Regions from separate parts of the Paenibacillus sp. Z6-24 genome, predicted to be linked through region 2. Evidence: riboswitches for the same ligand, from Rfam matches in the RefSeq annotation. Region 2 holds a riboswitch; each other region holds the start of a gene.

Region 1 (10,073 bases), 350 kb from region 2:
CGATCTGGAAAAAAGCGTCGAGACGATTACCAACGTCTCCGGCTGCATGTCCAATGGCCCGGAAATCGTCGACGAGATCGCCAGTGCCGAGATCATCACAACTGCAGTAGGACCGAATGTGCTCAAATTCATCGCACCTACAATTGCCCAGGGTATCGAAGCCCGTCGTGCAGCTGGTGCAGGTCCGCTGAATGTTATCGCCTGCGAGAACATGGTTGGTGCGACCAGCCATCTGCAGGAGCAGGTGGAGATCCATCTGTCCGAAGAAGGCAAAGCGTATGCGCGTGAGCATGTCGGATTTGCCAACTGTTCCGTCGACCGGATCGTGCCTCCTTTCCAGGGTGAGAACCTGCTGGATGTAGGTGTGGAAGCTTTCCATGAGTGGATCGTCGAAGAACCGAAGCTCAAAGGCGGCACGCCGCAGATCGACGGCATGAAGCTGACCGACAACCTGGTCGCTTATGTACAGCGCAAGCTGTTCACCCTGAACACCGGTCATGCGATCACTGCTTATCTGGGCTTCCTGAAAGGCATCGAGACGATTGACCAGAGCATCCAGGATGATTCCGTACGCGCGATTGCACGCCCGGCGATGGAAGAAAGCGGCGCTGCCCTGGTGCAAAAATACGGATTCGATGCGGCAGAACATGCCAAATACATCGACAAAATCGAGACTCGCTTCAAAAACCCGTATATCCGTGATGAAGTCATCCGCGTCGGTCGTGAGCCGCTGCGCAAGCTGGGTCCTGCCGACCGTCTGATCGGACCGGCCAATATGGCTGCCGAGCTGGGATTGGGCCGCGATCACCTGCTGCAGGGTGCAGCCGCCGCTTTCCTGTACGACAATAGCAACGATCCACAGTCTGCCGAATTGCAGGGTCGTATCCAGGCCGATGACATTGGACCTGTCGTGAGTGATGTGACCGGGTTTGCCAAGGACAGCGAGGATTACAACAAGATTATGGCTGCTTACGAAGAGTTCAAAAGTCTGAAAGCTTAAGTTAGACGGATGCGCTGCCCTCGTTCCGAAAAGAGATTCTGCCGGGTTATTGTTCAATAGATACAACAAAAGCCCCTAAGTCATTAGGGGCTTCTTTTTTATATATACAATTTACATGACTGTAAACGGACGCTCTGCAGGTTTGCCAAACAGATATCCCTGTGCCAGATTGATACCGATACTGCGACAGAATTCGAATTCTTCGCGGCGTTCAATACCCTCCGCCAATACATGGCTGCCGATATCCCAGGTACGTTCGGCAATATTGCGGATATCCCGCTGCTTCTGCTCGTCCCGGTCGCAGCCGTCGATCAGGCCGCGGTCGATTTTGACGTAATCGGGCTTGAGCTTGCCGATCAGCTCGGGCAGGGAATAGCCGGAGCCCACATCATCGAGTGCCACGTTGATACCGTTGCTCCGGTAGACATCGAAGATATCCTGCAGCTTGGGCATTTCCATAATATTCTCGGTCTCCACAACCTCAAACACAAAATCCTGCGGATTCAGCTTCAGGCGCTCAATCGCCGCAAAGGTATGACTAAGGCAGTATTTGGGATTATAGATGGACGACGGTAAAAAGTTAATAAACCGCTTCACACCGGATGGCAGATGCAGCGCGCTCGTCTCGATTGCCGAGATGCGGGCTGCCCGGTCCAAGAAGGAGTGAAGACCCGTACGATGAGCTACTTCGAACAGCTGATACGGCTGGAAACCCGGTCCATCCGGAATCGGACGCAGCAGGAACTCATAAGCGATGATTTGCTCCTGTTCATTCACGATTGGCTGCATATGGCTGGTAAACTGCTTTTGACGGATAATCTCTACAATATCGTAGTTCTGCAGACGTGTGATCAGCATAGACAACGGAAACCAGGCTGGTTCGCCACCAATATCGTCCATGCCAAGAATTCCGATCGACAGTTTATTTTCTTCGACATCACGCAGCTCTCTGACCCATTTCAAAATATCCAGCATCTGCTCTCGTGAATGATAGGAGATCGAACCAATATCTTCTACTATATAAAAGTCATAAGACTGCTGCCTGATTAACTGCTCAAGGGAAGGGGAGAGCGGGCGCAATGACACCGTGCCTTGATCTTCAATCGGTTGAATAAAACTGCATCCGCTACAATTCATGGGGGTCCTCCCTGTTACTAAAATACAATATCATTATGTTTACGTTTTAGATCCCTATATATATCGACCGGTACAATCCTCATCGTAATACTATTCTTTGCTCTTAATGTAAAAGATTGCGGAAATAACAAAAAGACCGCAGTTAAACGTCTACGCTCTCCATAATTACCAAAGCCTCTTCTTTCTCTACCTTCTAAAATGCTTGTACAGTCTCAAGCAGACCAGAGACACACCATATAGGAGCGCAGCATCCAACAGAAATGCTAGCAGATCCATACGATAGGCAGAAAGCAGATTACGCTGCCCCTCTATCTCATAAATAGTCATAAAAGAGAGCGGAAATCCTATCTGAATCCCTATGTTATCACCCGGCTCAAAAGGCAGCACATACGACAAGATGACGACCAGCCACGCAGACAGATTAATCAGCTTCCAATTGATCCCAATTGTTGGTTTCATGACACTCCGCCTTCCTCGTTTCTTTATCCCTGTTAATATATCTCTATCTATAATACACATATGGGTAATTTATATAATTTTATCCAATCACATTAGCTTGTAAAAAGCAAACTAACGAGAGTATTTTCGATACGACACAGCAATTTGGAGCGTAGCAGCATCCGAAGATTCAGCAAATAAAAGGCTGCCGGAAGATCCGACAGCCTTTTACTGTAGTACATACAATGCATAACTGGATGCGTTCGATTAGCTCGCTGGAATCTCCAGTACGTCGCCTACCTGCAGACCGGTAGGGTCGGTGATTTTGTTGTACTTGGCGAGTTCCTGCCAAGTCACACCGTATTGAAGACTGATGCGATAGAGGTTGTCGCCTTTTTGGATTGTATACGTACCTTCTTCTGCAGTCGCTGCCGGAACGGGCTTGGCCGGCTTGGTTGGCACAGCAGGTTTCGCTGGCTTCGCAGGTTTGGTCGCTGCTGGAGCTGCCGGTTTAGCCGGTTTGTCCTTGGCAGGAGCTGCTGGCTTGGTGCCTGCTGCTGGGGATGCTGCTTTGGACAGATCCAGTGTATAATTGGCGAATCCATCGGTGCCTTCGCCTGCATAAGCAATCTGCTCACTGCTGCCGCCTGCCGTCAGAGACGGTGCTGCTTTCAGGGCATCCTGTGCTTTTGGTGAAGAGGTGAATGTTACTTTGGCATTGCCTTTGACCGGAGCCAGGGACCAGTTGCCGTCCGCGGTCGGGTTGATTGTACCGTTCTCACGGATGTAATCGATAATTACCTGACGGTTCTCATCCGGAGCAGCCAGTACGATGCGTTTGCCATCAGGGTTCGCCAGCTTGGATGAAGAAGCACGATAGTTATTGGTCGCTACGATAAATTCCTGCTTGGGATCGATCGGCTTGCCATTGTACTGCAGGTTGACGATACGGTTGGCGGACTCGTTAACGAGTGTGCCTTTGGCATCGTATTTCTGCGGCTGGGTCACGTCGATCTGATAGGTTACACCATCAATAACGTCAAAGTTATACGTCGGGAAATCCATGTTGATCAGCGGCTGCTCGCCGGATTTGGATGGATCGATCTGGTTGAACTGTCCTGCAGACCATTCCAGCCAGTTTTTCACTTCTGCGCCATTTACTTTTACGGCATAGACAGTGTTTGGATATACATACAGGTCGGATACGTTTTTGATAGCAATCGTTCCTGCAGCAATATCAGTGTAATACGCCGGGCCAGAGCGTCCGCCTGCCTTGAATGGTGCACCTGCAGACAGAATAGGCAGATCTTCCACTTCTGTACCTTTCAGCTTTTGCTCCAGATACCATTTTTGTGCATTGGTTACGATCTGTATCGAAGGATCATCCTGTACCAGTGCAAAATAGCTCGTAATGCGGGAAGAGGTCTCGCCTACAGGTCCGCGCACATAATTGATGGTAGCCTGATGCTCTTTGTAGACAGCATCTACCACAGATTGGTCTACTTCAGCCAGCACTTTTTTGGCTGCTTTATCATAGACAGGACGAGCTGCTACCTGAGAGTCGGTAACTTCCCAATCCTCTCCTGTCTGCTTCAGTTCCAGATCGATGACGCCGAGATGGTCACCCCAGAATCCAGGCTCTACTGCCGGAACACCGTTAATTGTTCCTTTTTCCAGATCTACACCGGTTTTGCCTGTAAAGTCAGTACCCGGGAAGACTTTGTGTGCATGGCCGAACATGATGGCATCAATATCCGGCACCTGGCTGAGATAAAGTACCGCGTTCTCCATCATATTGGTTTGCGGAGCATCATCATAGCCGGTATGGGCAGCTGCAATAATAATGTCTGCACCTTTTTCTTTCATTTCCGGCACGAATTTTTTGGCAGTCTCCACAATATCCTTGGTGATGACCTTGCCGTTCAGGTGGCCGCCATCCCACTGCATGATTTGCGGAGTGACCAGACCGAGTACGCCTACTTTGAGCGTGTGTTTTGCTCCGGCTTCGTCGGTTACTTCTTTATCCAGAATAACGTACGGTGTAAAGTAGTTTTCGGTACCTTCACCGTTTCCGTTGTCTTTATAAATATTAGCGTTCACATAAGGGAACTTGGCACCTTTTACAGCCTGATTCAGAAAATCGAGTCCATAGTTAAACTCATGGTTACCATAGGTTGCTGCATCAAAACCGAGCGGATTCATGGCTTCATAAATCGGATGGGTCGCATTTTGAGCGAGCGGTTCGATTTTGGCTACATAATCACCCAGCGGTGTGCCTTGCAGCAGATCACCATTATCGATCAATACACTGTTCGCAGCTTCGGCGCGCGCCGCTTTAATCAGCGTTGCCGTCTTGGCGAAACCGTATTCATCCGTAGGTTTGTCTGAATAGTAATCATAGTTCACCATATTCGTGTGCAGGTCAGTTGTCTCCATCAGACGAAGCTTAACCGTTGTACCTGCAGTAGTTGTATCCGCCGCAAATGCCGGCATAGCCGTGATGCCAAACAGGTGCAGCGCTGCAATCGCCGCTACTGTTTTCTTGAGTGTCTTTTTCCCCAGATTCAAAATCAAAACCCCTCCCGAATATATTCAGCACATATACGTTCTCTGATTCTTTCAGTATAAACGCTTACACTCATCTATGTATAAAGCATATGTAAAGCGGGTGTGAAATTGATTTACGGATTTACACTACTATTTACATATTGCTGAAATAAAATGAGAGTGTAGACGCATAAAAGAGCAAAGCATATAGTGACATGATAGAATCTTATACTATCAATTGATATATTTGAAGGGATATTTGATTCATTTTTACGATTTTTACTAAATTAGTTACAAAAAAGACGTATATATAACATATATACGTCAGATATTATTCGTTTTTTTATCCAAATCCAGCAAACCAAAACAAAGGACATGCTGCTCTCTGTGATGTATGACGGCTTATATATATCCTTATTGACTCATACCGGTTGCAGGTTGATTCCCTTTGCGGTGTTTATGCTGTAAATAAGAGTCCAGAATACGATCCAGCTGTTCGGACTGGTCGATCACCCGGTGATCGCGGATTCCGTGCTCTTCGGCCATCTGGTTCAATATGCGGCGTTCCTGTTCAATCTGCTGCTCGATCTTTTTTAGGTCCAAGGAAAGCACCTCCTGTAGATTACCCCTTTCACTTCTTGCAATTACCTTATATTTGAAATAGATAAAATTTGTAGTAATACATTGTTTATACCCTAAATTCATGCTGTTGATCAAGTTTCTAGGGTCCCTATTTTATCCTTTTATTGGAAGCAAAAAATGACAAAAAATCCGGTGCCGATTCTGTAGTATGCCTGCGCATTTTACAAAATTCGTCACCGGATTATACAATCTTATGCTGAATCACTTGTTACAGGAATGCTGTCAGGTATTCGACGGAAAGGCGACTTAGCTGTTCCAGGTCTGTTTCTGACCTTCTTTGTCGGTATACTCAATCGTCTGTGGTGTAATATCAAGTACCACATAGTCGGGATCATCCGGTCCGGAGAACCAGTTTTTGAATTCGTCTTTCCAGACGCGCTGCTTCAGCTCGTCATTCGTGGACACGGCACAGGTCGCTTCGATCTCAACCACTTCGTTATTGCCGCCTTTTTCATAACCAAGCAGCAGATAGCAGTTCGGGTTCTGTTCCAGTTCATCCACTTTTTGTGTTTTGCGGTCTGTTGCCAGATGAATGTTCAGACCTTCATTATATACGGCCATATAGCGCACCTTTGGTTTATTGTTCTCCACTGTGCCAAATGCACAAAAACGGTTCTCTTCCAGTGCTTTAACGATAGATTGTTCTACTGGTGTTTGACTCATGATCAAGCTCCTTCCGCGATATGGACTTGGATAATTCAACACGCCTGTACTGCATGGCGCTGAATTTTAGATAGTACTTAACTTTGAGTGCCTATACTGGATACTTACCCGGTCAGCAAGAAGCTGAACCTTCCCGGCCTGTTCCACCTTTCCCGGATGCCTCTCTTGCTGGACAGCAGGCAGGCACTCGTCTATAATTACAGCTAGAAAAAGCGCATACGATCTGGGGGAGCTGGGCTAGCCGGCTGAGAGTGTATTCGACCAATACAGACCCTTTACCTGATCTGGATAATGCCAGCGTAGGAAGCGAATCAAGCATTGTATGTGTCTCATACGATATGCACCTATGACGTCCCGATCCGGGGCGCTTTTTTTATATCTTTTTATATAGAAGGAAGAAGGGGTAACGAAATGAACAGACACTGGAACAAGCTTCTGCCGCTATTGGCGGTATGCCTGCTGCTTATCACGGCAGGATGCGGAGGTCAGAGCGGAAGCAGCAGTCCGGCAGCCGGCGGTCAGGACACCGCAGGCACGAGCGGCAGCGCACTTAAGGATGTACAGGTCGTGCTGGACTGGACACCGAATACGAACCATACCGGTCTCTATGTCGCCCAGCAGATGGGTTACTACAAGGATGCCGGATTAAATGTAGAGATTATTGCGCCGGGACAGGGCGGTGCAGATACGATGGTCGCCTCGGGCAAAGTGCCATTTGGCATCAGCTATCAGGAGAGCGTGACCCAGGCCCGTGTGCAGGGTGTACCGCTCGTCTCCATTGCAGCCGTGATTCAGCATAACACTTCCGGTTTTGCTTCGCCGGTCGACCGCGGAATCAAGACGCCCAAGGATATGGAAGGCAAATCTTATGGCGCATGGGGCTCACCGGTTGAGGAAGCGGTTATGAAATCGATCATGACGACTGACGGCGGGGATGTAACCAAGGTGAAAAGCGTCAATATCGGGGACGCCGACTTTTTCACAGCGGTTAAAAAAGGCATCGACTTTGCCTGGATCTTCTACGGCTGGACCGGCGTGGAGGCCGAACTGCGCGGAGAGCCGCTCAACATGATGTACGTCAAGGATTATTCACCGAATCTGGACTATTACACACCGGTCATCGTGACCAACGAGAAGCAGATTCAGCAGGACCCCGATCTGGTCAAGGCATTCATGGCAGCAACCGCCAAGGGCTATGAATATACAATCGCCAATCCGGACAAAGCCGCAGATATTCTGATCCAGGCGGTACCGGATCTGGACCCTGAACTGGTCCAAGCCAGCCAGAAGTGGCTGTCACCCAAATATCAGGATGATGCCAAACAGTGGGGCATGCAGAAGCCTGAGATCTGGTCCGGTTATGCCGACTGGATGTATGAACAGGGTCTGCTCGACGACAAGCTGGATGCTTCCAAGGCATTTACCAACGACTATCTGCCTGCAGCAGACAGTAGTAAATAAGAAGCAAAATCAAGCAGTACGGCTCCCGGGCGCTGAATCGCCGGCCGTATCGCTGCCGGTATCATTAATTTATTTTGCCTGATCGAATTCAATACTACAGTCATTCTACCAGGAGGTTATTAAATCATGGCTACGACACTACTGAGCATTCAGGTCATTCCGAAGACCGTTAATAATGAAAATTCCTATGATTACGTCGATGCCGCGATTGCGGTCATTCAGGCTTCCGGACTGAAATATGAAGTGCATCCGCTGGAGACGACGCTGGAAGGCGAACTTCCGCAGCTGCTGGAGGTTGTACAGAAGATGCATGAGGCGCTGGTGGAAAAGGGCAGCCCGAGTATCATTTCCCAGATCAAAATCGCACATAATCCATCCGGCATCAGCATGGACGGATTAACGGAGAAATACCGCTAATGTCCATCAGAGCATGGTGGAAAGGCATATGGCCGCCCTTTGGGGCGGTCGTTTTGTTACTGGTGCTATGGCAGATGGCTACCTCCCTTTTCCAGATTGAGGACTGGATTCTGCCAAGTCCCGCCCGGATCGCCCGGGAAGCGGAGAAAAGCTACGTCAGTCTGCTCGGGCATACATGGGCGACGCTGAAGCTGACACTGGCCGGATTCGGCATCGGGGCAGCGACCGGATTGATCGTCGCCGGTGTGCTGCACTATATTCCGTTTCTGCGACGGGCCCTCTATCCGCTGCTGATCCTGAGCCAGAATATTCCACTGATCGCCCTCGGGCCGCTGCTCATTATCTGGTTCGGATTCGGGCTATTGTCCAAGCTGATCGTGATTGTGCTGGTCTGCTTTTTCCCGATTACGGTGGCTGCACTTGGCGGGCTCGCCGGGACCGACCGTACGATGATGAATTATATGCAGATGATCGGCGCGACGCGGGGCCAGATTTTCTGGAAGCTGGAACTGCCCTACAGTCTGCCGTCGATCTTTTCCGGACTCAAGATCGCCGCTACCTACAGCATCATGGGCGCGATTATCGCGGAATGGATCAGCAGCAGCGAAGGTCTTGGCTATTATATGCTGCTGCAGCAGTCTGCCTTCCGCACCGACCGCATGTTTGTTGCGATCATGATCGTGATCGCCTTTAGCTTGATCATGTTCTCGCTGATCGTGCTGCTGGAGAAATGGTGTGTACGCTGGCAAAATGGCAGTAGCGCCATTAGTAAAGGAGGAACCGATCGTGTCTGAACAACCCGGCCTAGCAATCACAACAGGAGAAATGGCGGAGCAGGAGAAAAATGTCTCTGCTGCCGACTCCCCGACAATTCGCACTCCCTTCCTGGAGCTGCGCGGAATCAGCAAGTCCTTTGCCCAGGGAAAACAGCAGCTGCAGGTGATGGAAAATATCTCGCTGACCGTGCATGAAGGTGAATTTGTATCGGTGATCGGACCTTCCGGTTCCGGCAAAAGCACACTGCTGCAGATGATCGGCGGCGTCATGCTGCCGGATCAAGGCGATATTATGCTGCAGGGGCAGCGGATTAACGGACTCAAAGGCAAAGCCGGCTATATGCCGCAGCAGCCTGCCCTGCTGCCCTGGCGGACGATCGAGAAGAATGTGATCCTCGCTCGCGAGACAGCCGGGTTGCCGCGTCAGGAATCACTGAATCTGGCTCGTACATGGCTGGATAAAGTGGGCCTGGGCGAATTCGCGCGTGCCTATCCGCATACCCTGTCCGGCGGCATGCAGCAGCGGGTTGCCTTTTTGCGGGCACTGCTCGGACCGCAGTCACTGCTCTGTCTGGATGAGCCGTTCAGCGCACTGGACGCTTTTACCCGCAGCGAGATGCAGTCCTGGCTGCTGCGGATCTGGGAGGAGAACCGGCGGTCGGTCGTCTTTATTACGCATCATATCGAAGAGGCACTGCTGCTCTCGGATACGATCTACGTGCTGTCCAGCCGTCCGGCTCATGTGATGCAGAAGGTCAACGTGCCTTTTCCAAGACCACGGCGTGAGGAACTGACGGATACGCCGGAATTTATCACGCTGCGCAGACAGCTGACCGAAGCGCTGCGAGCGGAGTTGAATGTGCGATGAGCGATTCTATTTTTCTTTCCCCTCTCCATGCTCATCGGCTGGCGGAAAAGCAGGTTCCGCAGCAGCGACTGTCTCCGTTGATCGATAGTCATATTCATCTCGACCAGTATGGGGATGACGAGAT
Region 2 (10,073 bases):
GCCAGCGCCAGGAATACGACAATACATAGCACGAATAATGAGGTTTCTACCATATTTATTCATCATACAGAGTTTCTCCCCACTCCTATTTGCAGAGAAGCTGTATGATACTACCTCCTTAATTATCTTAAGATTTTGCAGTCGCGGCAAAATCCGAATCTTCTGTTAGCATCAATGAATCTGTTCCTAAAAGCAGCTCAGTTTCTGCCAGGTGGCAAAAGAAAAACGAACCAGCTCACACTTACGTCGGTTCGGCTTCTTTCCGGATCAGGAATTGCTCATAATAATCGATTCCAGCGTATTGGCTACATCTTCACAAGAATCCGTTGTATTCTCCAAACGTTCATAGATTTCTTTGCGTTTGATTAATTCGATAGGGTCCGTAACGGTAGCAAACAGTTCCGTGATGCATTTGCGCATGATATCATCGCCCTGGTTCTCCAGATCATTCAGGCGGATCGAGTGCTCGCGGATCGGCAGCAGTTTTTTCTGGGAAAGCAGTTGAATCGCTTTTTGAATCTCATAGGCACACTCGCGCAGAATCTCTGCAAAGGCATTGATATACTGGTCCGGCTCGTTCAGATGATACATCTCGAAGCGGGAAGCACAGGCTTCCAGGCCGTCCATTACATCATCCATTTTGGTCGTGAGTTCCATGATATCGTCGCGCTCCAGCGGCGTGATGAATGTTTTATTCAACTCGGTGATGATCGTATGGGTATACGTATCGCACTGGTTCTCATAATCCTTCATCGTTTTGGTGAACTGTGGAATGTCTTTAAGGCTTGCGACCTGTTCTGCGAAGTAATCCGCAGCCTGTACCAGGCTATCCGCCATATTCTCCAGCGTCTCAAAAAAGATATCCTTCTTTTTAATACGCATTCCTATAACCCCTTTTCGAAATTTTGCCGAAAAATGTCGTAAAATCGCATTTTAAGCACAATTCTGGCTTTGATAACAACCTTTGTTATCTTATCAATCCGTGTGCGGTTTTGTAAAGAATAGCTTAACAAATAATATACAAATCTCATACAAAGTTCAGCACTTCTTTATATCATTACACTGAAAGTCTTCATTTTATCCATTATTGTCCATTTTTTTATCATCAATTGTTAAGTGACTGTAAAATGTCGGACTGTTCGGCACAATATTGTAGTAGGTCACGCCGGGAACGAGCGGTGTCTCCTGCCCGCCGCTGCGAAAACGGATCACATCTCCGTCACTGCGGCTCCATTCACCGCGGATCATGCGGCCTTGCTGGAACATGAGCGCTTCGCCGCCAGACTCCAGATCGAGGCTGAGACGGCCGACATCATCCAGCACTTTGTAATCGGCGCCGAGTACAATAACATTGGCGGCGGTAAGCGGCTCACGGGTATTGAGATCGATATGCGGCTTGCCGTTCATGCTGCGCGTATACTCGCCGCTGGCCGAATCGTACGCATAACCGACGGTATAGCTGTCCAGCAGGTATTTGAGCTGCAGGGAATTTACCTGCTCCGAGCTGGTTGTGGCAGATGATGCGCTATTGACGGCCGGGCTTTCGCTCATACCGGCAGGCGTTTCCATATTACTGGCAGAATCCGATTTGGTCTGCATAGGGGATGATGCACGTTCTGTAGTAAGACCGGCATCCGTATCGGTGCTGGCGGATAACGATTCTGCTGGTTCATTGTCGGCAGAGTTCGTCTGATCCGCTGGCGGCAGAAATGGGTACACCGGCAAAGTGAGCTGCTCGGTATATCCTTTGTCCGCTGCGGCTTTGCGAAGCTTTTGCTCATTGGTATACAGATTATGCGGCGCCTTGCGGCTGGAATCGCGCCAGAACGGAGCGCTGGCGTTGGTAATCTCGTCGAGATGCTCCTTGCCGCCGTTTTGCAGGATGGCATAGGCATCATTACTGCCTCCGGCGTGGACGAGCAGTCCGTTTACCGTCTCCCCGAGTGTGATCAGATAAGGGCGTATGCTGCGTACCGGACCGATGGCAGCGTCTCCGTGATAACTCTGATAGACAGCGACCAGACGGGTAATACCGCCCTCGGCGAGCACTTCATACACCATATCCGCTTCGGCCAGACCGGACTGCGGACGTGCCGCCGGTGCGTTGTTAATCATCACGGCGACCGGTCGCGCGAGATCAGGCTGTTTGACGGGAAGCCCGGTCAGCGGAGTGGTATAAGCAGGCGCCTGCACAGTCGCTTCCGGCGCAGGCTCTGCCTTTTCCGGGGCAGGTATTGCTGACGGCGGCGGCACGGCGGCTTCGTCAGACTGACAGGCGGTGAGGCTAATTCCGAGCAGTACAGGCATCATTCCACGTAATAAGGGTGACCAAGAAATTTTCATAACATCCTCCTCAGAATAAAGGACATCAGCAGAGCAGCGATTACGCCGGACAGCTGCTTCGTCAAGAATAGACTGCCGGCATGAATTCCGTATGAACGCTTGCTGGCATCCGGACTGGCGGGTCTATAACGTATGCTGCCACACAGGTGAATCTGCGGCCTGGCTGTGTCCTGTAATAGATGTTTCTGTTCATTATGTATGCGTGACGCGGGTGATCGGTGACACTGCTGCATAGCCAGAGGCTGCTGCAGACAATACATCCATTATATACATAGCTGCTGCGGCTGGAGAACTGCAAAGCTCATATTTTGTAAGTATATGAATGATTCTGGCAAACATCGAACTATAAGAAAGAACTGTGGTACATAAAAACACATGAAAAATTCGGTAAAAATTATATGTTAATTCAAACAAATCCTTCAGTTCAAGCTGTTCAATTATAAAACATTAAAAAGTAAGCTAGATTGTGATTTTTATTACATATTAAAATTTAGGAATGTTTTAAGATAAAGCCATGAAAGAGATAATCATCACAGATTCAGCATAACTGCTTGTCATTATACTTAAGGGGTGTATCCATTATGAACAGATGGCTTAGAGAAAATGCAGTAGCAATGTGGTTATTGACTATCGTCCGTGTGTATGTCGGATTCCAGTGGATCGAAGGCGGCTGGGGCAAGCTCACCGGTGGATTCGACGCTACCGGGTTCCTCACTGGTGCAATCGCAAGCACCGGCGGCGAACACCCAAGCGTACAGGCAGGCTGGGGCGCATTCCTGCAGCACTTTGCACTACCGAATGTAGGGCTGTTTAACGTACTCGTACCGATCGGTGAATTCCTCGTTGGTCTGGGACTGATTCTGGGCACATTCACAACGCTCGCAGCGTTGATGGGTATGGTCATGAACTTTGCTTTCCTGTTCTCGGGAACCGTCAGCACCAACCCATACCTGCTGCTGCTCGAAATCTTCATCGTCGTTGCTGGCGCCAATGCCGGTAAGATCGGCCTCGATCTTTGGATACTGCCTTATCTGAAAGCGACCTTTTTCAAAAAGAATAACCGCCGCGGCAGCAGCCCTCATGCACCTACGCATCGAGCGGCCTGACCTGAAGCGTAATCATTTATACCCGCTCGGCAGTCTTCTCTGCCGCCCACATTATAAAAAGTCACTCTGCCAAATACGGGAAGTCTCCGTATACCGGTAGAGTGACTTTTTGTGTGGATTGCTCTTTCTTTATATCATCAGCCGGATCTCAAGCATCCGGTACGGTGTTTACCGGGTCACCATCCCGGCCAGCTCGGCGGCGGCTGCACGGCTGTCCGGCGCCCCGGCAATGGCAGAGATCACTGCGACGCCATCCGCTCCCGCAGCGATCACCGGAGCGGCGTTGGATGCATGGATGCCTCCGATGCCGACTACCGGAATATCCAGTCCGGCAGTGCGCAGCTGCTCGATGACCGTCGTGCCCCGCACCGCCTCCGCATCCGGCTTGGAAATGGTCGGATAGACAGGGCCGACTCCGAGATAGTCCGCTCCATCTGCGATCGCTTGCTGCGCCTCTTCGAGCGAATGGGCCGAGACGCCAACGATCTTGTCCGGACCGAGACGGCGGCGAATGACCGAAGCGGCTTCGTCGTCCTGACCGACATGTACGCCGTCCGCATTCAGTTCGAGTGCCAGTTCCAGATCATCATTTACGATAAAGGGAATCCCGTGCTCCGCGCAGATCTCCTGCAGACGTCGGGCCAATTGAACACAGGCTGTACCGGTCAGTGCGCCCACTCCCTTTTCCCGGAATTGAAACATGGTGATCCCCCCGGCAATCGCCTGGCGCAGCACCTGCTCCGGCGTCTCTGTACAGTTTACACTGCCCATGACCAGATAGAGCTTCAACCAGCGGCGCATGATGTCGGTATCAGGACGGCTCATGAGTATACCCCCTCTGCCGATAGGCAAAATGGTTGGTCGGACCGTGTACTGAACCGATCCCCAGCCCATCCTCTATCGCTGCCTGGATAAACTGCTTGGCGGTATGCACCGCTTCAAGCACAGAGCGGCCCCGGGCGAGCTCTGCGGTAACTGCAGCGGAATACGTACATCCTGTTCCATGGGTATGCGGCGTATCGATGCGCGGTGTCTCCAGATAATGATAGTTCTGCCCGTCGTAGAGCACATCGACGGCACCTGCTGTCGACAGATCATGACCGCCTTTGACAATCGCATAGCGTGCGCCCATATCGGTCAGTCGGCGGGCCGCTTCTTCCCGGTCCTGCAGCTGCCGGATGCTCATGCCGGTCAGCAGTTCCGCTTCCGGCACATTCGGTGTGACGATCTCGGCGAGCGGCAGCAGATGCCTGGTCAATGCCTGAACCGCCTCCTGCTGGAGCAGTACGGAGCCTCCTTTGGCGACCATGACCGGATCGATCACAAGATTGCGCCAGCCATATCGCTGCACCGCCTGTGCCACTTCATGAATAATGTCTGCGCTGAACAGCATCCCTGTCTTGACTGCTTCGGGTGCCAGATCTTCCCCGATCGAATCCAGCTGGCGGATTACGCCTTCCGGATCGACCGGATAGACGCCCTGTACACCTGCCGTGTTCTGGGCGGTCACTGCCGTAATGACCGACATGCCGTAGACGCCGAGTTCCTGAAAAGTTTTCAGATCGGCCTGTATGCCTGCTCCGCCGCCGCTGTCCGAGCCGGCGATCGTTAATGCCTGATGGATGCTCATGTTTGTTTGCACTCCTTTGAATTAGGGATATAGGGATATAAAATGTACTGCCTGACTATCCTGCCAAGCCTGGCCACATCTACAGGGTCTCGATCCGTGCCCGCTGCTGCACTTGTTCAGGAGTCAGCAGGGACAGCTGATTGATGAACTCCACTTGAAAACTGCCGGTTCCCTGCCCTTCTGTACGCTCTGCTGCCATCTCTGCCGCTATGCCGTAGAAAGCCAGCGCTTCCGCTGCTGCCTGCAGCCAGTGCTCCCGGCCTCCGGCAGCCGCTGCAAAAGCGGCCACCACCGAGCTGAGCAGACACCCTGCACCGGTCACCTTGGTCAGCAGCGGATGTCCGTTCGCCACCGTCAGGGTCGCCTGACCGTCAGTGATAATATCCTCCTCCCCCGTCACAATCACGATGGAGCCCAGCTGCTCGGCTGCCTGGCGGGCCAACTGAGTACGATCTCCCTCTCCTGCCCCGGCATCGACGCCGCGGATATTCCATTCGGCTCCGGCTACATTCGCAATCTCTGCCACATTGCCGCGCAGAAAATCGATCTTGACCTGCTCGCTAATCCGGCGGGCCGAATCTGTGCGATAAGCGGTTGCTCCCGCTCCAACCGGATCGAACACAACCGGCACTCCCGCCCGATTGGCAGACTGTCCTGCCAGTAGAATGGACTGCACCGTATATTCATCGAGCGTGCCCATATTCAGCATGACCGCTCCAGACATCGCGGCGACATCCGCCACTTCTTCATGCGCATACGCCATAAAGGGCGAAGCTCCCAGAGCCAGCAGCCCATTGGCTGTAAAGTTGGTCACCACCACATTGGTAATATTGTGAATGAGCGGATTCTGCTCACGCACCTTTTGCAAATAAGACATCCCTTCTCCTCCTCGACTGTACAAACTGTATACAAAAAAGACCCATTCACCTCCAGCAGGAGATCAATGGGTCGTATCATTCATTCAGGTATATCGTGCCGTATAGGCATGAGTGAAATCCGCGTCCACTTCCCTCCGCTGGTATAACCCAGATCAGGTTCCAAGGGTCCGGACATAATCCGTCTCAGCCTCGCGGCTCCCCTAGTGAATTCAAAGCAATATGATGAGTAAGGATTGCACACCGAACGTCTTGCGCTGCCGGTGTCCTCTGGTCTCTTTATAGTTACGATCTTATAAGGATATCCGCCGACTGTCAAATCCACAGCCGTGCCGGTTCATGCTCCATTACAGAGCTTTAATATCCATACACAGCCTTATAAGATGTACATATGCCAAACGGTCAGATCATCCAGTGCTGCCACTGCGTCTGTGCCGCTTCACGTCCGGCGAGCCATTCGCGTGTATAACGAAGCAGTTCGCGGCGATGCGGACCGGAAGAATACGTATGATCCGCCTGGAAAATAATCTGCTTGTCACAGCGCCCTTCCTGCCGGGTCCAGAACTCCTGCTGGTACAAAAAGGCATAATCCACCGGAATCACATCATCCCCGGTACCATGCACGACCAATACATCGCCGCTGAACTGGCGCGCTTCGATGAACGGCTGGTAATTGCCCAGCGACTCAAAGTAAACCGGCTTGAAGCAGTAGCCCAGATAATCCGCTTCCCCTTCGATTACCGCCTGATCATACGTCTCGCGACCGACAATTTTCACAATATCATTAAAAGGATGACCCACCGCCGACCACAGTACCAGATGCTTGATCCGGTGATCGCGGACAGCAGTCAGTATTGCTACCGCTCCGCCAAGGCTGTGACCGATCAGCGTGACCCGGGTCGGATCAATATCGCTGCAGTTCATGACATAATCGAGCACAGTGCGGGTCTGCGCGACCATGGAGTCCAGTCCCTGCTGACCATATAGTCCACTGCTTTCCCCACAGCCCGCGTAATCAAAGCGAACGACCATGTATCCATCAGCAGCCAGTTCACGGGCGCTGTTGACGAACAAGCGGTCCACACCGATCCGGCTGCCGACAAAACCGTGACAGATAATAATCAGCGGTGTACGGTCCTTGCCTTTGCCCTGTGTATCGGTCTGACGGTCATGCGTCGGATAGTGAATACTGGCTGTTAAATCCACTTCCTGATGGCGAATAACGATATTCCTCTCCATAATGATTCCTCCCCGCAATAGCTGTGTATATAATCAGAAAACTCCTATTTTTTTAAAGGTGAAATATTTAATTTAAATAATTCCGATGAGTTTAATATGATTTAAAGTAACATTATAGTAGCATCCCGGGAATTCAATTGTCAATGGAGCAAAAGTGTGGCAGAATAATAGCTTCCAGACCGATCTCCGGCACTATAGGCAGCCGGTATAAATAGGGATATATTCAGGTACAATTGATTACGATTGGAGGAACGATTATGAGTACTGTGCGTCATTTGGTAAAGGATATTAATTCAATTCGCGATCAGCTCAAACAGGATAATCTGAGCTATTATGACGATGTCATCGTGCATGTACGGGACGCTCGTATCCGCCGCGAATCGGGTGAGGAACTGCTGCTGGAGATGGGACGGCACCTGCTGGACGCCCAGCAAAAAGGCAAAAGTGCCCGCCAGCTGTTTGGCAAGGAATCGGACAGTTATGCCAATCAGCTCATCGAGAATCTGCCGGAGGCCCGGCAGCTGAGCAAACCGATGTATTATCTGATGATTGTCTGGGTCGCGCTTACATGGGTGTTCCTGCTGCAGGCACTGATGGGCTTTTTCAAAATCAATATCAGCGGCTCGGGCGTTGTCGGTGAAATCAGCCTCTCCACCCTGATCCTGGTCGCTGCCGGTGCGATTGTACTGGTCGAACTCGTTCGCCGCGTCGCCGATCAACCTGTAGAGAAGAGCGATCTGGACCGTCCGCGAATGCAGATCAATGCCCGCTCGGTCATGTCCTATCTGATCGTCATGATTGCGATCATTGTCGTCGGAACCTATCTGCGCAATGTGATGCCGGTGCTGGTCATCTCGCCGTGGGTGAGTCTGATTCTGTGCATTATCGGGATTCTCGGCCAGAAGCTTATCTTTATGCGCCGCTGAGTGGTTGGCTCCGCTGCGCTTTGTTTGTTGTTCGAATTATCCAGCAACTACGGCATTCTGCATTTAATATAGAAAGAAGCCTCCGGTCAATTGCGCAGCGGAGGCTTTTTTTGTGATCAGAAATGTCTTGCGCAGCATAACCATAAAGCTGAGTAACAGCGGAATACTAGCCGCTGTACCGCAACTTCGCAATTGCTGTGCCCGTCTTTTATAATAGAGGCAGACATGCATTCGCCGGCTAAGCAAATGGTTAATATAACGAGAGCAGCCTGACATCATGAATCATGGTGTACACAACGAACAATCAAAGGAGTTTTATTTATGAAAAAAACCAGTCTATTGCTTGCAAGTCTGATGCTGATCACGGTATTATCCGCATGCTCGGGCAACAATAATTCCAGTGCACCGGCACCGAGCACCACTCCGAATACCGAGAATTCCGGCGGTACGGCTCCGGATACAGCCAATCCTGCCGCACCGGACAGCTCTTCCAATGCTTCCGCCGAAGAGACCAAAATCACCGCCAATAAAAAGCTGGTGCTTGGATTGTATAACGATGTATTCAACGGTCATCAGCTGGACAAGGTCAACCAGTATGTGGCAGAAGATTATGTACAGCATGATTCGGCTTCCGCAACCGGTCGTGAAGGATTCGTGTCCTACTTTACACCGTTCTTCGAGCAGAATGCCGATTACAAATTCACTGTACGCGGCATGGTCGGCCAGGGTGATCTGGTCGCTGTCTTCTCCGAGCCATCCGCACCGGCAGGAGATGCAGCCAAAGCTTCCGCTGGTGCTGTAGTCGACATTTACCGAATCGCGGACAATCTGATCGCCGAACACTGGAGCGTGGCTCCATCCCAGCTGACCGGTTCCGAGAAGCCGGCTGATCTGCTGCCGTCGACTTCTACCGAAGCGGCTGTCGCCGATACGCCGCGAGCTACTGTTGCAGCCAATGCGAACTTTGTCAAAAATTTCTATGAATCGTTTTTCAATCAGCATAATACCGATGCTGCCAACGAAGCAGTCAGTGAAAATGTCGTTCAGCATGGCTCCGGCATCGCTAACGGCCGTGACGCACTCACCAGCCATTATCTGACCGAGTTCCGTGCGCATCCGGACAGCACAGCCAAAGTGGTCAATGTGATCGCTGAAGGCGATCTGGTCGTCGTTCACAGCCAGATGCAAAATAGTGCCGATGATCGCGGTACGGCTGTCGCCCATATTTTCCGGATCGAGAATGGTCAGATTGCCGAGATGTGGACACTGAGCCAGCCGGTACCGGAGCAATCCGCCAATGAAAATACGATGTTCTAATAACAGCCGGGCAGGAATAGATTCGCACTCCGGCTTCCACAGTCGCTCTCCATCCATATAGGAGAGCGGCTTTTTTTGCTCTGCTGCCGTATCCGCATGCCGGGCGTCTCCTATAAGTCGTCCCTAATCCGGTCCGACAGGCCTGCAAAAAGGACAACCCGGGATGATCAGTCCGTTTATATAGGACATTCTACATGATTCGACAGTAGCATAAAATTTCAGACTCCTTTTTCCGATGTTATATAAGGGCAGTTTAATTCTGCTCACTCAGTTGACAGAAAAGGAGCCTGCGAAATGCGAATCCGGCGTATCCGTAATCTATTCATCATCCTACTGTATATCACCATCGCCTTCGTCGTGACCTTCTATGTGCTGAGCCTGAAGTATCCACATGCTTCCGCTTTCTCCTATGAGACATGCAGGGCCACATATGATATGACCGATGATCTGTTTAAGACGCTGAACGGCGAAGTCCCCGAAGGAGCCGCCAATGTCGCTTCCGCTTCGGAAGTGAGCCACAGCGCCCCTCCCGGCAAAGCCAGTCACATCCCGGTGCTGATGTATCACTACGTCGTACCTGAAAAGTATAATGTTGAACCAAATAACGCGCGCATCAATCTGGAAGCTTTTGAAGAAG
Region 3 (10,073 bases), 2.1 Mb from region 2:
CTTCAGATTTGCTCTGTCCTTCGTGGCTCAGATGCGGGTAGGTCGGATGAACTCCACAGGATGGACAGTCCGGTTTGCGGGCTGCATTCATTTTAATGGAGACCTGCTCATTTTTCCACAGATCAAAGGAAAGCAGTGTACCTCGCAGCTGATCGTGGTTACCGCTCAGCAGCTTGATCGCTTCGGTCGTCTGATGGGCGACTACCATTTGAACAGCTGGTGGAATAATACCGGATGTATCACAGGTATCTCCACCGAGCGGCGCCGATTCCATCAAACACTGCAGACATGGGGTAACACCCGGTACGATTGTAAAGGTGATTCCGTAACTCCCTACACACCCGCCATAAATCCATGGAATATTATACTTTTGGGAAATGTCATTAATCGTGAGCCGCGTCTCAAAATTATCGGTAGCATCCATGATCAGATCCACACCCAAGGCAAGCTCAGCCAGCTCATCCGCTGTCACATCCGCGATATGCGCTTCGATCTTGACAGAGGAATTAATCTTTGTCAACCGATCACGGGCAGCGATTGCTTTGGGTGTACGATTGGCCGCGTCCTCTTCGGTAAACAGCTGCTGTCGCTGCAGATTGCTCCATTCCACATAATCCCGATCTGCAATAATTACTTTTCCTACACCGGCTCGTACCAGCGTCTCCGCTGAACTGGAACCGAGTGCTCCTGCCCCTACAATCAGTACCGAAGCACGGGACAGCTCATTCTGACCTGTTTTGCCAAGCGGAGCGAACAGCTCCTGTCTGGAATAACGATGATGCGGATCAGCCAGCTGCGTAGATGCATCTGGCTGCGGTATCATTGCTTCCTCCTGATTCTCGGCTGCGCTGAAGCTGCTGATAAGATCAAACTCCTCTTCTGTATGTTCAAGATTCAAGTCGTAATCATCCCTTCTACCGGGCTGCTTGCTACAGCATAATTACGTACAGGGATCATGCCGGCTTCCTTTCCGAGTCGTCCGGCTTGTACAGCCAGCTTCATCGCCAGTGCCATTCGAACAGGATCACTCGCTCCGGATACAGCGGTATTAAGCAGCACTGCATCTGCTCCCAGCTCCATGGCATAGGCTGCATCTTTGGGTGAGCGGATTCCGGCATCCACAATAACAGGTACCCTGGCATCTGCGATGATCCATTCCAGCATGGAAGGGTTGAGAATACCGCGACCGGACCCAATCGGGGAAGCTCCCGGCATTACGGCATGTACGCCTATTTGCTGCAACCGCTTGGCCAGCATATAATCGTCGGAAATGTACGGCAGCACCGTAAAGCCTTCCGCAAGCAGAATCTCACAGGCTTTGACCGTTTCCAGCGGGTCCGGCAGGATCAGCTGGTCATCCCCGATCACTTCGACCTTTATCATATCACATAATCCGGATGCTCTGGCCAGTCTGGCGATACGTACCGCCTCATCTGCCGTGCGAGCACCTGCCGTATTGGGCAGCAGTTTGTATTTGCTCAGGTCCAGACGTTCCAAAAAGTTCGGTTCATCCGGCTGATCCAGGTTTAGCCTCCGTACTGCGAATGTCAGCACTTCCGTTTCGGATGCTTCCACTGCTTGAGCCTGCACATCCAAATCACTGAATTTCCCGGTTCCCAGCAGCAGCCGGGATGTAAATGTATGTTGTCCTATCGTTAACAAGTCATCCACCTCCTACAAAATGTACAATCTCCAGTGTGTCTCCACTGCCAATCATCGTTGTACCATGCTCTTCCTTCTGTAAAATTTGTTGATTCCACTCGACGATAACGCGTTTCTCTCCCAGTTGCAGGGATTGAAGCAGCTGCTCGATTGTGCGAACGTCCGGCGATACCGAGCGGCTCTTTCCATTGATCATCAATTCCATACTGGTGTCCCCCCTTCCGTCTCCGGTTGCAGTCTCAAAAGGTGTTGCAGTGCACGGCCCGGAGCAAAACTTGCCGGGATGGAAGAACTCTGACCGGATGCTATGGCTTCCGCCATAATCCGTCCGGTTCCGGCTGCCAGCAGGATGCCATTACGATAATGCCCGCAGGCCATCCATACACCCGGCAGCGGTGTCAACATTCCCATATAAGGCAGCTCGTCCGCCGTACCCGGCCGTATACCGGCCCAGCAGCGTACCAGTTCCCCGTTGGTGATGGACGGAATATACTGCTGCGCTTTGAACAACAGCTCGGTGACTGACCCGGCTTCTACCAGCGTATCTATTCGGCCGGGCTTACTTGTCGCCCCGATCCAGATGCGATTGCCCTGTTTGGGAATAATATAGATTTGATGACCATAAATCGTATGATTCAGCCAGCTTGTCGGTGTGCGTATTTCCAGCAGTTCTCCTTTGACCGGTAAAAAGGGCAGCCGGTATCCTTCAGCCTCGATCAATCTGGCACTACCAAGTCCGGAAGCCAAAATAATCTGCTCCCCATACATCACTCCCTGCTCTGTCACCACACCGGTAGCCCTTCCATACTCCCCGTGTTCACGCAGCAATCGTCTTACTTCCGTCTGCCGATATAACACTGCTCCCAGACATACTGCCGCCAGCACCAATGCTTCATTCAGCAGGGAAGGAATAAGCTGCTGTTCGGATCGGTTGTAGAGCATCCCATGCTCTGAGCGGATATATGGCTCTTCCCTTGCCAGACGCTGATTATCCCACCATTCCAGATGAGAGTTGCCAGCCTGTACGCTATCCTGCTTGTTATTATAAAGTCGCTCTCCAACGGAACCCGGATCTGCAGAAGCAAGCTGACGAGAATGATGTTCCAGATCATGTGGTTGCACAGGCAGCAGGAATCCTTCACTGCGCAATCCACAATGTATACCTGTCAGCTCATATAGCTGTTCGGTCAGCCCGGTGTACAGAGAGCGGCTGTACAGAGCCAACTGACGAAGATCCGCATGCTGGAAATGTTCCGACTCCGCTGCCAGCATTCCTCCGGCAGCACCCGATGCCCCCGATGCAGGCTGATTTTTCTCAATGATGGCTACTTTCATGCCTTTCACCGATAATTCATAAGCGATAGAGGCTCCAATTACACCAGCTCCGACTACAATCGCATCATAATATCCGTTGCTTCTCATTGCTCATATCACCTTCCTCAGTCTATGTTCTCTCTATCACAGCTGATGCAGCGGATAAGGCTGCTCTGTAGGCAGCAGCCTGTTCAGCCGGATCATCGGCTGCGAATATGCCGGACATGACAGCTATACCGGCTGCTCCGGCATGAGCCAACTCCTCAGCATGCTGCGGCTGAATGCCTCCGATGGCAATAACAGGAATATGCACAGCACCACATAGCTGATACAGCTGATGAATTCCGCGGGCCGGAACTCCCCGTTTGGATGGTGTCTTATAAATATGCCCGTAAAAAAGATAATCCATGCCTTCCTGCTCTGCCTGTATCGCATGCGCGGTAGTGTGTACGGATCGCCCGGCTATATATTTCCATGGATGCTGAATGCCCTGTTCCGGTTCGTATAAAGCGGACGCCGTTTGCAGTAGACTCTTCATGTCATGCCGGGACAGATTATTGTCTGAAAGAGATATACTTGGCCTCCATCGATCCGCTTCTGCTCTGTTGAAACTGTGCTGTTCAGGCAAATGGATGCCCCCGATTCCCAGCTCCGCAGCAAGCTGAACTCTGCTATTGAGGCGAATCTTGGCAGCAGGGATTCCTTCCTGCAGCATGACTTGTATCAATTCTTTCACCTGATCGTCTGACCACTGCTTCTCCCGAATGTGAATCGCTGTTACCTGGTGATGCACCTGTGTACCGACTGCAAGTATCTTCTCTGCCGGCTGACTGCCTGTACTCACAATGTGCAGCTCCATCATGCACCTCCTGCTTTCTACTCACCGACTAATCTGTATCTCTAATCTGTACAATTGAATAATGAGCAACGAACCGACCGTGCCTTTAAAGGCTAATCAGACAGAACCCGATAACGCAAAAAAACCACCTTCCCGCAGGAAAGTGGTTGTCTGATTCAAACAATAACAGGACTATTTTACAAGCAGCCTGCCGAAGTATAATCTTGTCAAAACATTGATGATATCATTGTGTGCATCCTTATGTATTATTGCCTGATAGATGCCGTTAATCCGTTCAGCGCTGAATAATGAATGAGAAACAGGATTGCCTGTTCATTCATGTATCTGCCGCCGGCTGCATAATGATAATTTAAATCCAGTCTGCATCGGATTCAGTTGATATACTCGTTCGTCCAAGGTTATTCTTCTACCACTTCCCTACGCTGGTATAATCCAGATCAGGTACAAAGGGTTCGGCAATCAGTTCTGCCATCTCAGCCGTTACAGGCTCCCCCAGTGCATTGTAGCTATTCAATTTAAGCATATTTATCTTAGCAAAACTGCTCTTATAAAGCAAATATTATGTAGAAATAGGAAACCTGACAACAGAGCCTGATAGCACAGGCACACCACCCAGCTGCTCCATAACCGCCGCTGTCAGAAAAAAAGACTGTCGCAGAAAATCAGCAGATTCCGTATGAGTCCGGTCGAGAATCAAATGGTAACGCATAAAGGAAAGCAGGTCCTGCGCGTTCCATGCATCTTGAAAAGCCTGGTAGTAATTCAGCATGTACATAGGCTGATGTACACCGAATCTGCGAACAATACTGGCAGCAGTCAGCAGAGACTCTGGCTGATATGCACCAAGCACCGGAATCCAGGGTATGGAACGAAGCACTTCATCATGGGCATATTCATGGAAAAATGTTTTCAACTGTGCTGTATTCTGACTCAGATTGACAACGATAAGATCAGCTTCTCCGAGCATCGGCATCTGCTCTGTTCCAGAACCAGCGTCCATCAGGATTAGATCGTAATATTCCCCGGCTATGGTGAGCAGGTATTTCCAGAAAAGATGATCCGGCATCTTCTCTTCCCGCTCATCTGTGCCGATCAACAGATCAAGTCGATCTTTGAGGAGAGGAATCATATAATCCGATACATTATTACGAGTCAGAATACCTGATTCATACAAATAACGAATCCGGTCTACTCCCGGCCTTTTAGGCGGATGAGTATGATTCATAAGTACATCTGCAGACAATAAGCCCGCTTCGACACTTTGGTTACGACACTGGTTATGACACAGCAGCAATCTCAGCCGATACTGCAGCGAGGCGGTAACAGCGGCAATGGCTGTATGGGATGAAGTTCTTCCGTGGCCCCCATCCGGACTCCAGAACATTACGGTAGTCATTGATTTCCTCCTTTTCGCTGGATTAGCGTAGATTGAACCATAGTTTGCGCTTTTTCACCGGGGAAGGCAGATAATCGCTTAGCAATTCTCTCAGCACCGATGCTGCTGCCGGCTGATGGTCAAATGGATCGGGATTCCAGGGAATACTATGTACCTGCTCCGTATGAAGCTCCCGCTGCAGACGCTGTACCGCATCTTCCGGAGCCAGCGGCAGACAATACTGCCATTTATCCTGGGGATACCGCTGCAGATCGGCAGCCATCTTCAGTACATCCTGGTAACGCCATTCCGCCCCTGATCCAACAATGATAGGAATATCCGCCCGTAGAAATTCTTCCAGCCGGTCATTTTGCTGGTAACGCCCCAGATCCAGAATGATAAACCGGTAGCTGCCACCGAGCAATCCTACCACTTCCGCTCTGGCTGATTCACGCCAGTAATCGACACCTTCCAGTGTAAACTTGCGTTCTTCCAGCAGCATATGTCGCTCTGCCATTCCGTTCACCGCTACCTGCTGTATACGGGCAAATGCTCCAGGAATATGGTTCATTTCCACCAGCGCGACCTTTTGCTGACTTCTCGCCAGATGATGGGCAATGGACACAGCCGTATGTGTAGTTCCTGTACCTGATGTTGCTCCCATAACCGCAATGACCTGTGTCATCTTGTTCCATCTGCTGGCGGATATGCCGGACTCTCCATGCACGCGGCTATAGTGCTCATTCACAGCCTGACCAAGTGCCTGCCTCGTATCAGCTGCAGACTGGAAGCGCTCGGATGGCTGATGATGAAGCAGCTTGCACATGACCGGAATTATGGCTTTGGGTATGTCATTCCTTATAAATTTCTCCATGCCAGGCATCCACTCACTGTAATGCCCTCCGGTTGCCAAATACAGAAGGAGCGCTCCCAGTCCGTACAGATCCGAACGGTGATCGGTCTGTCCACTTCCGTACTGCTCCGGCGCAGCAAAACCGATGGTGCCCAGTTTCACGGTATCCTGGCTTTCCTCTGGTTTAAAGGTACGGGCTATGCCAAAATCAATCAGCCGAATATCCATTCCCAAAGTGATCATTACATTGGATGGTTTCATATCGCGAAATACAATCGGAGGCTCATGCTGATGCAAATATTCCAGGACACTACAGAGCTGATCGGCGCAGCGTATAATAAACGCTGCATCCACTTCGGCAGGTTGACTTTTAAACTTTTGCTCCAGGGTCTCTCCTTCGATATAATCCATAACCATATACGTATATCCATCCGGATCATCAGCAATAAAGTCGACAATCCGTGGTAAAAACGGATGACTGAGCGTTGTTAGCATTTTCGCTTCTGCCGCTACCTGCCTGTACTGAGATGGCGGAGAGATACTTTCTTTTACAGCCCATTTCTTGCCGGGCAATCTCAGATCATGAGCCAGATAGACGTGGCTCATCCCCCCGCTGCCCAGTTTCTCGTCAATACGATAGCGCTCTGCAAGCACCATTCCCTCATACAGCCGGGTTGAATGAATCATATGTATCTCTCCCTTCATTGATACAACAAAAAAGGGAAAGCCTCCGTCTTACCAAGCAGACATGAACTGTCTGTTCAGAAGACGGGATGCTTTCCCTATCCATTGTGTATCCATATACCTACATTATAATGAATTTCTCTAAGTTTGTAAAGGGGTATATGAGCCTAAAGACTCATACTATTACACGGAATCATTTTTGTACTGCAAATGCTTCGCGATTGCGCTGAACCTGATTCACATGGCCTTCCAAATGAGTAACGCAGAGCTTTTCTACCAGATCACGAGCCGTAATCTCGCCGTCTATATTATGCTGACCTGTACGCTTCTGGTCCTCTTCAGTAATCGTCTCCAGTACAGGCGCAAATGCTTTGCGCATAGCCAGCAGCGCCTGCAAATGATGCTCCAGATCGAGTGAAGCATATCCAAGCCGCTGTGCCCAGCGATCCTGATCAAAAGCGATGATTACCGGATTGTCATCCGCCAGTATGGCCTTCAGCCGATGCTGCAGTACAATCTCTACATCATACAGATGAACAACAATCTCGTGAATACTCCATGCTGCCGGGTCAGGCTTGAATTGCAGCTCCGCTTCGGGAATACAGCGTACCTGTTCGATAAAGCGTTCCATATCCGGTAAATAACGATAGATTGCATTTTGCATAACGCACAGCACATCCCTCTCAAAGATATATAAACCGTTACAGATTAGTATTTCACCATATACAGCGTAATCTCGTCGCGATTGTGGAAAAGCTGCTTGGCTCGCTGTATCTGAAGTCTGGATTCCTCGAACATATGGATAACCTCTTTGATCAGCGCAAGCGGTTTTTTATGCATCAGTTTAACGGTAACGATGACCGTACCACCGGGCACGACTGCATCCAGCAGATCAATAACGAGCCGTGCGGTCAGTTTGGGGCTCCAGCTCATATCACAGACGAGCAGATCAAATTCTCCTGCACTGAGCTTCACCTCGGATGCATTGCGCCGGATCACTTTGAGATTCGGATGGTTTTGCAGGGAAGGATGCATTTTGGCAGGATCGACAGCTGTTACCTTCATGCCTCGCTCAAGCAGAAACGACGTCCAGCCTCCAGGTGCAGCTCCCACATCCAGGGCGGAGCGGAAGCTTGTAAAATCAATACCAAACACCTTTTCCGCTTCCAGCAGCTTGAATTTGGCACGTGAAATCTGCCCTTCTTCCCGCTGAAAGCGTACCGCCCCTCCATTCCAGTCAGACAGGTTATCTTGCGGAAGCGATATGCCTGCATACAGACGGTCTGCTGTCCAGAAGACAGACAGGATCAGATCGGGATTCTGCACGGTATATTCGGAGTGCAGCGAAGCCAGACGTTCTTCGAGCAGATGGCGAAGCTCGGACATGTTCTCTGCGACGTCTGCGTCTGCAGTCTTGCGCACCTGCACCGACAGCGATATGCCGTATAATTCTTCGCGCTTGAGCAGCAGTTCGGTCAGTACATCCAGCGGATGTTCTCCGGGTTCCAGCTGCTCCAGCACCAGATCGTAGCGTACCGGCTGGATATGACGCAGGAACATCGGCGGTTCCATTTTCAGACGGGCAATGACATCTTCCGGTGCTGCAGGAAGTGTCAGCAAAAGCACTTCACTATGGATCAGCACTGAACTTTTTACGGAGCCAAAGCTGCGTTTCAGTTCCTCCTGCGCATATGCGGCGAATCCGTGATTGGCCGTTCCGATCCAGCGGGATTCCGCCTGTGTGTCCTGCTCCTGCTGTATAGTATTCTCATCATTCATGAATATTCTTATAGCCTCCAATAGTTTATGCAATAACACTACGTATATGTTCAAGTATACGCTGTACCGACTCCATCCGGTAGAGCATGTGCGGACTTTTAACGCGCCAGGCTTCAAATGCGATCAGGCAGGGAACACTTGTTATTTCATAAGCCTGTACAAACCGGGGAGCAAAATTGATATTCAGCGCATAGACCATATGATCCGGCAGCAGTGGAAGCGAAGTCTCCAGCATCCGCCGCCCCATCCGGCAGGTACCGCATAACGGAGTGTATACGTAGATCGCAATGGCCTCTCCGGATTGTGAGGCCATTTCCAGAGCCTGCTGCTCCGTTAATTCCTGAATCACGGCCATCACTCCCTGTATTATTTGCCGCGTGCAGCTGCACGGGCGATTTGTTCCAACAGCTCTGCCGGCATCGGGCCATTATGCACAATAACCCCTTCCGGCTTCGCCTGGTAAAGCAGTTCATACATCTTTTTCTTGCCGTACATGCTGGAGGTATGCAAATAGATTTCCCTGGCATACAATCCCTCATGAATCATGGCTTTGACAACATCCGTTCCATCCATCTGGCCAAAACCAAGCTCATGATCGAGCGAAAGGATGTTCACTTCGCATTCGCGGAGCATCATCAAACATTCCTCTCCGTCTCTTGCCAGCGCGAATCCGTCAGGGCAGGGACGGTAATCATCCATATACAGATTGATCATCAGCCTTTTCCTCCCGGATTACTGCTCGAACTGGGATGCCGGACAATAGTAGGCTTTTTTGCCTGCCACATCGGTTTTGACCACTTTATCTGTCGCAGAGCGTACCGAAGGTTCTCCTTCGCGTTCGTAGACACGGCGCAGCGCATGGAATCCACCGGTCAGCGAATCGTTCGCTGTCAGCGGCTGTCCTTCCATATGACCGCCTGCTTCAATCGCTTCTTCTAGTACAATGTGCATTGCATTGTACAGTTTGGACAAGGCTTCGTCGTCAAGATCCTGTACTTTGGCTGAAGGCAACAGTCCTGCCGTAAAAGCAATTTCATCCGCATAGTAGCTTCCGATACCTGCAATCAGGGACTGATTGACCAGTGCGGTCTTGAGTGCGCCCCGGCGACCTTTTAACAGGGTGATAAACTGCTCCCTGGTCAGTTTGCGGTCAGTTGCTTCAGGTCCCAGATCGGCAAAGTAGGCTTGTGTTTCCTTGGCGGAACAGAAATACATCAATCCCTGGCGTCCGGCTGTATAATACAACGCAGTACCATCTTCAAATTGCAGCTCTACATCCGACTTGCGGTCCGCATTCTGCTCACGGATACCATAATACAGCGAACTTCCGAGCACGATGCTGATCAGCAGGCGATGGCCGCTGTGCAAATGCAGGTTCAGATATTTGCCGCGACGTTCAATAAAAGCAATCCGGTTGCCCGCCAGCATCAGATTGACATGATCTGCTTCAATATTTGTTGCTTTTGGACGATGAACGACCATTTTCTCAATAGCTACATTCAAGATATAACCTGTCAATTGAACCTTATAATTTTCGAGTTCTGGCA

What was found. A riboswitch is a leader RNA that binds a small molecule or an ion and turns the genes downstream of it on or off. The one in region 2 is predicted to bind thiamine pyrophosphate.
Region 1: another riboswitch for thiamine pyrophosphate. It lies ahead of M1D61_RS20220 (ABC transporter substrate-binding protein); the one in region 2 lies ahead of thiM (hydroxyethylthiazole kinase).
Region 3: another riboswitch for thiamine pyrophosphate. It lies ahead of M1D61_RS09910 (thiamine phosphate synthase); the one in region 2 lies ahead of thiM (hydroxyethylthiazole kinase).

What each region holds. Positions count from the first base shown of each region.
Region 1 covers NZ_CP096398.1:4,660,395-4,670,467, forward strand. Annotated here, with positions in the region: gene M1D61_RS20190 (mannitol-1-phosphate 5-dehydrogenase) at 1-1,000, shown strand, start outside; gene M1D61_RS20195 (EAL domain-containing protein) at 1,112-2,137, opposite strand; gene M1D61_RS20200 (hypothetical protein) at 2,324-2,596, opposite strand; gene M1D61_RS20205 (bifunctional 2',3'-cyclic-nucleotide 2'-phosphodiesterase/3'-nucleotidase) at 2,843-5,143, opposite strand; gene M1D61_RS20210 (aspartyl-phosphate phosphatase Spo0E family protein) at 5,537-5,725, opposite strand; gene M1D61_RS20215 (pyridoxamine 5'-phosphate oxidase family protein) at 6,011-6,427, opposite strand; TPP riboswitch at 6,643-6,751, shown strand; gene M1D61_RS20220 (ABC transporter substrate-binding protein) at 6,839-7,888, shown strand; gene M1D61_RS20225 (thiamine-binding protein) at 8,015-8,305, shown strand; gene M1D61_RS20230 (ABC transporter permease) at 8,305-9,099, shown strand; gene M1D61_RS20235 (ABC transporter ATP-binding protein) at 9,131-9,949, shown strand; gene M1D61_RS20240 (TatD family hydrolase) at 9,946-10,073, shown strand, end outside.
Region 2 covers NZ_CP096398.1:4,306,933-4,317,005, forward strand. Annotated here, with positions in the region: gene M1D61_RS18670 (anion permease) at 1-53, opposite strand, end outside; gene M1D61_RS18675 (DUF47 domain-containing protein) at 268-882, opposite strand; gene M1D61_RS18680 (DUF3048 domain-containing protein) at 1,078-2,343, opposite strand; gene M1D61_RS18685 (DoxX family protein) at 2,922-3,449, shown strand; gene thiE (thiamine phosphate synthase) at 3,618-4,274, opposite strand; gene thiD (bifunctional hydroxymethylpyrimidine kinase/phosphomethylpyrimidine kinase) at 4,261-5,079, opposite strand; gene thiM (hydroxyethylthiazole kinase) at 5,159-5,956, opposite strand; TPP riboswitch at 6,070-6,169, opposite strand; gene M1D61_RS18705 (alpha/beta hydrolase) at 6,357-7,193, opposite strand; gene M1D61_RS18710 (DUF1129 family protein) at 7,451-8,119, shown strand; gene M1D61_RS18715 (nuclear transport factor 2 family protein) at 8,441-9,436, shown strand; gene M1D61_RS18720 (polysaccharide deacetylase family protein) at 9,731-10,073, shown strand, end outside.
Region 3 covers NZ_CP096398.1:2,237,079-2,247,151, reverse strand. Annotated here, with positions in the region: gene M1D61_RS09930 (MoeB/ThiF family adenylyltransferase) at 1-823, opposite strand, end outside; gene M1D61_RS09925 (HisA/HisF-related TIM barrel protein) at 895-1,662, opposite strand; gene thiS (sulfur carrier protein ThiS) at 1,664-1,867, opposite strand; gene thiO (glycine oxidase ThiO) at 1,858-3,084, opposite strand; gene M1D61_RS09910 (thiamine phosphate synthase) at 3,107-3,838, opposite strand; TPP riboswitch at 4,233-4,339, opposite strand; gene M1D61_RS09905 (hypothetical protein) at 4,395-5,231, opposite strand; gene M1D61_RS09900 (protein kinase domain-containing protein) at 5,254-6,750, opposite strand; gene M1D61_RS09895 (DinB family protein) at 6,941-7,411, opposite strand; gene M1D61_RS09890 (SAM-dependent methyltransferase) at 7,456-8,526, opposite strand; gene M1D61_RS09885 (thioredoxin family protein) at 8,552-8,875, opposite strand; gene M1D61_RS09880 (cyclic-phosphate processing receiver domain-containing protein) at 8,893-9,240, opposite strand; gene M1D61_RS09875 (Fpg/Nei family DNA glycosylase) at 9,259-10,073, opposite strand, start outside.